Regions from separate parts of the Ochrobactrum teleogrylli genome, predicted to be linked through region 2. Evidence: riboswitches for the same ligand, from Rfam matches in the RefSeq annotation. Region 2 holds a riboswitch; the other holds the start of a gene.

Region 1 (4,416 bases), 2.0 Mb from region 2:
GCCCTGACGGGCTGCACATCGAGTTCCGGCATCGACAGCATCATGCTCCAGCCGAAACCCTCGGCGGAGATGACCAGTTCTGTTGTGAGGCCGGTTCCGCCCGCAGCCGTAACCGAAACAGCAAGCGCGCCACGCGCGCAGCCACTCCCCCCGCAAGAAGAGGTGCTTGCCTGGGCCGGACCTGTTCCAGACGGCGGACAGTTCAAGGTGCAGCCGCCTGCGCCAGTTGCGCCGCAACCGCGCGCGCCATTGCAGGAGCGCCCCGTCGCGCAGATACCTACACCCGTGCCGCAAACCGAAGCACCGCGCATGCCTGCACCGCAGGTGGCGGCCTATCCGGCAGTGCGTCTGGAACCGCAAGCGCGCACGGCACAGGATCGCTCCAGAATCTACAGCCATCGCTTCCGCGATGCGAAGCCGATCAATTTTGGCCGTGCATCGCCGCGCAAACTCGCCGTGCATGGCGTAGACGTGTCGCGCTGGCAGGGTGATATCGACTGGCCGAAGCTGCGCACGCAAGGCGCGAACTTCGCCTATATCAAGGCCACAGACGGCGGTGATCATCTCGACCCGATGTTCCGCAAGAACTGGCGCGAGGCCAAGGCCGCCGGTATCAAGCGCGGCGCTTATCACTTCTTCTATTGGTGCCGTGTCGCCAGCGAACAGGCTGACTGGTTCATCCGCAACGTGCCGAAAGACCCCGACGCACTGCCGCCGGTGATCGACGTGGAATGGAATGGCGATTCCGCCTGCCGCCGCCGCCCGTCGCCGCAACAGGTGCGTGAAAAGATGCAGGTCTTCATGGACAAGCTGGAGCGCCATTACGGCAAGCGCCCGGTCATCTATACCGCTCCGGATTTCTACGATGACAATCTGAAAGGTGCGTTCACCAACTATCCGTTCTGGTTGCGCGCTGTGGCACAACACCCATCGAAGGTCTATCCGGGCCGTCCATGGCTGTTCTGGCAATATTCTGGATCGGGCCTGTCTCAGGGCGTGAGCAACAAGATCGATCTCAATGTTTTCCATGGCTCCGAAGCAGAATGGCATCGCTGGCTGGAACGGGTCGGCAGCTGATAGAGCTTCATCCCAAACAAAACCCCGGAATTTCCATTCCGGGGTTTTGTTTATTCAGCGGCAGTCACTTCTTGCCGATATTTTCCAGATCGTACGGCGTCGACTGGTAAATTTCATTGATCCAGTTGCCGAACAGCAGATGCGCGTGGCCACGCCAGCGGTTTTGCGGCGGGCGGGTCGCGTCATCGTCCGGGAAATAATTTGCGGGCACCTTGGTTTCAGGCTCAGCCTGAATATCGCGGAAATATTCGTCGGCCAGCGAAGTCGTGTCATATTCGACGTGGTTGAACATGTGCAGCGCCCGATGGCGTGGGTCTTCCAGCAGACAAAGGCCGGATTCAGCGCTATCGACGAGAACATTCAGGCCGCTATCCTGCGGAATGTCTTCCTTGCGCACTTCCGTCCAGCGCGAAACCGGAATGGTGAAATCGTCCGAAAATCCGCGCAGATAGGGCGAGGCCGGAGCAAGGTTCTGCTGGCTGTAGACACCGGAGGCCTTGGCCGGAAGTTCATACTTGCCCATGCCATGAAAATGATGGACGGCGGCTTGCGCCGACCAGCAGATGTTCAAAGAGCGGTGCACATGGGTCTGCGTCCAGTCGAAAACGCGCTGCAATTCATCCCAATAGGTCACTTCTTCGAAGTTCAACCGTTCCACTGGCGCACCGGTGATTACGAAGCCATCGAAGCGTTCGTCACGCACATCTTCCCATGGGCGATAGAAGGAGAGCATGTGATCGGCGGAGGTGTGGCGCGCGACGTGATTGGTAATGCGCACGAGCGTCAGTTCCACCTGAAGCGGTGTCGCGCCTAAAAGGCGGGCGATCTGCGTTTCCGTGGTCGCCTTGTTGGGCATGAGATTGAGCAGGCCGATGCGCAAGGGCCGAATGTCCTGACGCACGGCATCCGCCTCGCGCATGACCATAACGCCCTCGGCCTGGAGAACACTGGTTGCTGGCAGATCGTCAGGAATTTTTATCGGCATGATCGCGTCGGTCCCTAGTTCTGTCAGGTCGACGCGAGTGGCTTTATCCGCATAGTTGCCGGTTTGGCCACATCCTCCTTTTTCAGGGAGTACCACCTTGCCCGGAGCGGCAGGTTGGCGTTGGGCGTCTCCCCAACTCTTGATGTATTCGCACTTCTACTCAAACGCAGGCATAATGGCAATAGCTTTACGCAACGACAGCCGTGGCTGGAACAAATGTCCGCTTTCCACGTTGTTAGAAGTGCCCGCATACTGTCTCAGGCTCTTGTTTCGGTTTGAGGGCATCAGGGAGGGAGAAAATGAGCAACATCATATTTTGGACGGGCATTTTGCTTCTGCCGATCCTGGTGGGAACAGCGTTCGCCTATCTGCGTCACTATCATCACGAAGACGACTTCTGACGTAAAACCAGAAGCCGCCCATGGATTTAGAAGTTTCATGCGCTTTCGCGCATACCTTTTATTGCGTCGCTGAAACCAGCGAGAAGGCCACGCCCTTCGGGTCAAGACACTGGATGATCCACTCGCCATTCGGCACTTCTGTTGGCCCGAATGTTACTGTACCGCCCAGCGATTTCACACGTTCGGCAGCAGCGTTCGTTCCATCCACCATGAAATAAAAGCCCCAGCCATTTGGCACATTCGGCGGTGCGGTCATAATGCCGCCCGTATCTGCGCCGTTTACACTGAAGATCTTATATTTGCCCATTGCGCCCATATCGAAGTCGCGCGCCAGCTTCCAGCCAAACACTTTCTCATAGAAACCAAAGGCTTCTTCGCCATTCTTGGCATAAAGCTCATGCCAGCTCGGATGGCCCACCTTGCGCGAACCGAAATCAGCCGGAGGCTCCGGCCGGTCTTTCGGCTCGAACAGCGCAAAGACCGAGCCTTGCGGGTCTGCCACGACAGCAAATCGCCCGACACTTGGGATATCATGAGCCGGTTGCAGGATTTTGCCGCCTGCGGCCGTGACCTTCTCGGACATGGCGTCTACGTCGGCCACGCCGATATAGCCAAGCCAGCCGGGCTTTGTGTCACAATTTTCGCTCGGCATATCGGAAAGCGCCATCATACCGGCAACGGCACAACCCGGCGTTTCAAACAGCGTGTAATTCACGCCGGGGACACCTGAGTCTTTCGTGTTCCAGCCGACGACCTTGCCGTAAAAATTTGCGGCCTCGGCGGCATCTTCAGTCATCAGTTCGTACCAGACGAACGGTGATGCACCCTTGTTCATCGTCATTCCTCCCAGAATTTGAATTCAGCGTTCAGCTGCAGCAGCTGTGGTTTGCTGCAGGCGCGGCATATTCATCGTGGCGCCTCACGAAATGCATGGTGCTGTCTTCGTTGCGTCCTTTGGGTGCGCGGTCGAGGATCATGAGTGTGCTGATCCACTCCTCAATGCCGCGCGCATAGCTGGAATAGGTATGGTAGATCGTGCCGTCGTCGGCCTTGATGAAGGCGCTCATACCGGGCAGTTCATCATGCGCCTGTTCCGGCGGCAGCTTGTCGAAATTGTAGAAGACGCGCCCTTCTTCGATCTCGGCCTTGTCGAACGATACATGGAAATCGAAGTTGAAATCACCGCCATAGGACGACACCCATGGAAAGTGCCAGCCCATGCGGCGCTTATAGTCTTCAAGCTTCGCAAGCGGCCCACGCGAAACGGCAATGAGCGTGACATCGTGATTGTTGAGATGGGGCAGCGCGCCGTCGAGATTGTCGGCCAGGAATGAACAGCCGACGCAGCCCTGCTCCCATTCCGGCCCGAACATGAAGTGATAGACGACCAGCTGGCTGCGTCCGTCAAAAAGCTCTGCCAGCGTTCGGCGTCCTGTCGGGGTGTCGAAGACATAGTCTTTCTCCACCTTGACCCAGGGCAGCGCCTGTCTTTCCTGATTGACGCGATCGCGAAGATGCGTCGCTTCCTTTTCTCTGGCCAAAAGCGCGCGCCGCGCCTCCAGCCAGACTTCGCGGGATACGACTTCATTCATGATGCAAGTCCTCCTCCGCCCCCGGATGATAAAACGCCCAGTTTTTATAGGATATTTGCTTGACGATTTACATTGATATCAATATTAATGGATCATGTCAAACGCTGCCGAAGTTCCTTTTGAAACGACCCTATTGGTCAGAGACACCTGCCTTTGTCTGCATGTTCAGCGCGCGGCCCGCGCGCTTGCACGGCGTTTTGACGAAGCACTTCGTCCGGCTGGCATGACGAATGGGCAATTCTCCCTGATGATGTCGCTCAATCGACCCACCCCACCGCCAATGAAGCCGGTTGCCGAATTGCTGGCAATGGATCAGACTACCCTCACCGCCGCTTTAAAGCCGCTGCAAAGGCAGGGCTGG
Region 2 (4,416 bases):
GACGGCTCGACGCTGGAAGAAATTGCCACGACCTACTTCCGTCAGTCTGAACAGATCCCGACCGATCTGAAGCTGAGCGTCGCCAAGCTGGTCGAACGGGGTGCCGATGGCAAGCCGGTCGAGCAATGGCGCGCGGGCGGTCTGATCATCCAGTTCCTGCCGGAATCGGAATTGCGCGCGCGTGTTCCCGATCTGCCGGGCGGCGACGGTGACGAGGAAGAAGCCGTGTTTCATCCGGTGGATGATGCCTGGGATGAGGCGCGGTCACTGCTCGGCACCATCGAAAGCTCGGAACTGACCGATCCGCAGGTCGGTTCGGAACGCCTGCTGTATCGCCTGTTCCACGAGCGCGGCGTGCGCGTCTTCAACGCCATCAAGGTGGCGGATATATGCTCCTGCTCGCGGGAGAAAATCCAGGGCGTCCTGTCAGGCTTCTCGGCAGAGGAAATTCAGGACAGCATCGAAAACGGCAAGATTTCGGTGTCCTGCGAATTCTGTTCGACGCATTACGAATTCGATCCGGCGCAGTTCGCCAAGTAATCAAAAAAGGCGGTTCAGAAGAACCGCCTTTTTTGTTTCCTGCTCTAATTCAGCGTGCGGCGCTGTTCCGGCACATCCAGCGAGAAAGCCGGAATATCCACTTCGAATGTATTGCCCGTCGGGTTCTGCATCTGATAGCGCCCGACCATGACGCCGGATGATGTGGTCAGCGGACAGCCGGATGAATATTGGAACGAGTCGCCCGGATCGAGCACCGGCTGTTCGCCGACGACACCGGCCCCGCGCACTTCCTCGACGCGGCCATTGGCATCGGTAATCTGCCAGTAGCGCGAGCGCAGTTGCACCGTGTCGGAGGAATTATTGGCAATGGTGATGCGGTAGCCCCAGACATAGCGGTTGTCTTCGGGAGCCGACTCGTCTTCCAGATAAAACGGCTCAACCGTTATTTCGATCCCCTGCGTCACCGCCCTGTACATCGCATCCGCCTTTGTCATGTGCCTGTTGCCCACCTATCGCCAAAGTTGCGTTGGAGGTCAACGTGGCGCGGCAATCTCGACAGGGCCAAAGCGGGCGGTTTTCTGCAATCGGATCGTTCTTGTGGTGGATTGCAGCGAAAAGGTCACATTTTTTAAGACGAAACACCGTCTTTTGCATGATCCGGAGATGCTTCGGCACAAGAAAATGCAGAAAATAAACGGATGACCCGGCCTGACGGAATCAGGCCGGATCATCCTTTTCTTTATTTAGCGAACGGCTGCCTTCAGCGCCTCTTCGACGTCTTCCAGAAGATCGTCGGTATCTTCAAGGCCAACCGAAATGCGCAGCACGCCATCGGAAATGCCAAGCTCGGCCTTGGCCTCATCGCTCAGGTTCTTGTGCGTCGTGGTGGCCGGATGGGTGATCAGGCTCTTGGCGTCGCCCAGATTGTTGGAGATGCTGAACACCTGCAACGCATTTTCGAATTTGAACGCGGCTTCCTTGCCGCCTTCCAGTTCGAGCGCGATCAGGGTCGAACCGCCAGTCATCTGCTTGGCGATCACATCTGCCTGCGGATGGTCGGCGCGGCCCGGATAAAGGACGCGCTTGACGCCCGGCTTGCCTGCGAGAACATCGGCAACGGCAGCCGCCGACTGCGTCATCTGGCGCACGCGCACGGACAGCGTTTCCAGACCCTTCAGCATAATCCAGGCATTGAACGGGCTCATGCCGGGGCCGGTATGGCGATAATAGTCCTGAAGCTCGGTTTCGACCCATTCGCGGTCGGACAGCACGATGCCGCCAAGGCAGCGGCCCTGGCCGTCAATATGCTTGGTGGTCGAATAGACGACGATATGCGCGCCAAGCTCCAGCGGCTTCTGGTAAAGCGGGGTCGCAAAGACATTGTCCACGATCAGCTTCGCGCCTGCTTCATTGGCCACTTCGGCCACGGCGGCGATATCGATGATTTCGAGCGTCGGGTTCGACGGGCTTTCGAGGAACATCACCTTGGTGTTCGGACGAACAGCGGCTTTCCAGTTGGCGATGTCCGAGCCGTCGATGATCGAGATTTCCACACCATAGCGCGGCAGCAGGGTCTCGACGATATAGCGACACGAGCCGAACACGGCGCGCGCGGAAATCACATGATCACCCGCCTTGACCTGACACAGAATGGCAGCGGCGACGGCAGCCATGCCGGAAGCCGTGGCACGGCCTTCCTCGGCGCCTTCCAGCGCGCACATGCGCTTTTCGAACATGTCCGTGGTGGGGTTGGCGTAACGCGAATAGATGAAACCCGGATTTTCGCCCTTGAAACGCGCTTCGGCGGCTTCGGCATCGGGATAAAGGAAACCCTGCGTGAGGAACATCGCTTCCGACATTTCGGCGAAACCGGAGCGGAGCGAACCGGCGTGCACGAGCTGCGTTGCGGGGCGGAACTTGCGGGTAGTCTCAGTCGTCATTTTTCCAACCTGTCAAAAGCTGGTCGGCCGGGACGCCCAAAAGCGTTTAGTGGCATCTCGGCGGCCAATAAAAAACCGGCCCAAAAGGCCGGTAACGAACCGCGGCCCTTTTTAGCGAATTCTTTAACGTGGCTGCAAGCCGGCCGGCCAAATCACCACGGAACACATTTTCCATATGCCTGTTGCGCAAGGTCGTCAATGCCACGATAGCGAGTTTTGAGGAAAAGCCTGCCGCGTTGGCTCACGATTGGGTTCGATTCCTGCGGAAAACCCCGTTTCTCCGGGCGTGAAGGGTTGGCATTGGGCCTTCGAGTGGTCAAAGGTCTTTTGAAGAATTGCTCAGACTATGGAGTACGAGGTCGATGGCGCTAAGAGATGCGGGAATTCTGGCGGATGCGGATATCGCTGCGCTGTTCGAAAGCGGTTTGCTGGCTTCGCCGCGCCCGCTGGATACCGACCAGATTCAGCCTGCGAGCCTCGATCTCCGCCTTGGCGCAAAGGCCTATCGCGTTCGCGCCTCCTTCATGCCGGGTCCCGGCACACCGGTTATAGATAAGCTCGAACGGCTCAAGCTGCACGAGATCGACCTGACCGCAGGCGCGGTTCTCGAAACCGGCTGCGTCTATATCGTGCCGCTCTTGGAAAGCCTTGCTCTGTCGCCCGAACTGTCGGCATCCGCCAATCCGAAAAGCTCGACTGGCCGTCTCGACATCTTCACCCGCGTGATTGCCGATGGCGCGCAGGAATTCGACAAGGTGCCTGCCGGTTACAACGGCCCGCTTTATCTGGAAGTCAGCCCGCGCACATTCCCCATTGTTGCGCGCACCGGCTCGCGCCTGTCGCAGATACGTTTCCGCAAGGGCCGCGCCCAGCTCGATGAGGCGGAACTCGCCGCGCTGCATAATTCCGAGACGCTGGTGGCCGCTGAAATGCCGAACATCTCAGGCGGCGGCATCGCGCTTTCCGTCGATCTTTCCGGCGGCCCGGACAAGTTGATCGGCTATCGCGGCAAGCATCACACGGGCGTTGTCGATGTGGACAAGCGCGCCGCCAATGATGTGCTCGATTTCTGGGAGCCGATCTATGATCGCGGCGCACGCGAACTCGTGCTTGACCCGGATGAATTCTATATCCTCGTTTCGCGAGAAGCCGTGCATGTGCCGCCGCTCTACGCCGCAGAGATGACGCCGTTCGATCCGCTGGTCGGTGAGTTCCGCGTTCACTATGCGGGCTTCTTCGATCCGGGCTTTGGTCACAGTGCGGCTGGCGGCACGGGCAGCCGCGCGGTTCTCGAAGTGCGCAGCCATGAAGTGCCCTTCATTCTGGAACATGGCCAGATCGTCGGACGCCTTGTCTATGAGCATATGCTGCACCGTCCGAAGGCGCTTTACGGCACTGATCTCGGCTCCAATTATCAGGCGCAGCAGTTGAAGCTTTCCAAGCATTTTCGTTGACTGTATGAGCCTGCTCCGCGCAGATAGATGAAGTGCGGAGGAAAGCGACGAACGTGGCCAACGGAACAGGACCGGAAACAAGCCGAAAACAGGATGCCCCGGCGGATGCGTCGCCGCGCAGGCTGTCGGTTGGCATTGTCGCGCTGCCGGGTTTTACGCTGACGGCGCTCAGCCTGTTTCTCGATCCCTTCCGCCTCGCTGCCGATGATCGCGACAAGAGCCGCCAGATCCGCTGCGCCTGGAAAATCTGCACGCTGTCGGGCGATCCGGTTGCGTCCAGTTCCGGCATGGTGATCGAGCCGACAGCTCCCATCGGCGAACTCGACGAATGTGATTATGTGGCGGTCGTTGGGGGGGTGCTTGCCCAGTATCGTCCGCGCCAGCAGGCATTGATCGATCTCATCAAGCGCGCCGACAAACGCGGCAAGACCGTGGTGGGGCTTTGCACCGCCGCTTTCCTGCTTGCCGAGGGCAGCTTGCTCGAAGACCGCAATTGCTGTGTGAACTGGTTCCACCGCGAC

The links. Region 2 has a riboswitch for S-adenosylmethionine ahead of WIX40_RS12185 (O-succinylhomoserine sulfhydrylase). Riboswitches for the same ligand answer to the same signal wherever they lie in the genome.
Region 1: linked by a shared signal. The riboswitch ahead of metA (homoserine O-acetyltransferase MetA) and the one ahead of WIX40_RS12185 (O-succinylhomoserine sulfhydrylase) in region 2 are both predicted to bind S-adenosylmethionine.

The regions. Positions count from the first base shown of each region.
Region 1 covers NZ_JBBHKQ010000001.1:565,802-570,217, forward strand. Annotated here, with positions in the region: gene WIX40_RS02770 (glycoside hydrolase family 25 protein) at 1-1,077, shown strand, start outside; gene metA (homoserine O-acetyltransferase MetA) at 1,142-2,062, opposite strand; SAM-I-IV-variant riboswitch at 2,104-2,213, opposite strand; gene WIX40_RS02780 (VOC family protein) at 2,522-3,298, opposite strand; gene WIX40_RS02785 (DUF899 domain-containing protein) at 3,330-4,058, opposite strand; gene WIX40_RS02790 (MarR family winged helix-turn-helix transcriptional regulator) at 4,150-4,416, shown strand, end outside.
Region 2 covers NZ_JBBHKQ010000001.1:2,584,048-2,588,463, reverse strand. Annotated here, with positions in the region: gene WIX40_RS12195 (Hsp33 family molecular chaperone) at 1-540, shown strand, start outside; gene apaG (Co2+/Mg2+ efflux facilitator ApaG/CorD) at 585-977, opposite strand; gene WIX40_RS12185 (O-succinylhomoserine sulfhydrylase) at 1,245-2,441, opposite strand; SAM riboswitch at 2,531-2,610, opposite strand; gene WIX40_RS12180 (2'-deoxycytidine 5'-triphosphate deaminase) at 2,804-3,895, shown strand; gene WIX40_RS12175 (GlxA family transcriptional regulator) at 3,949-4,416, shown strand, end outside.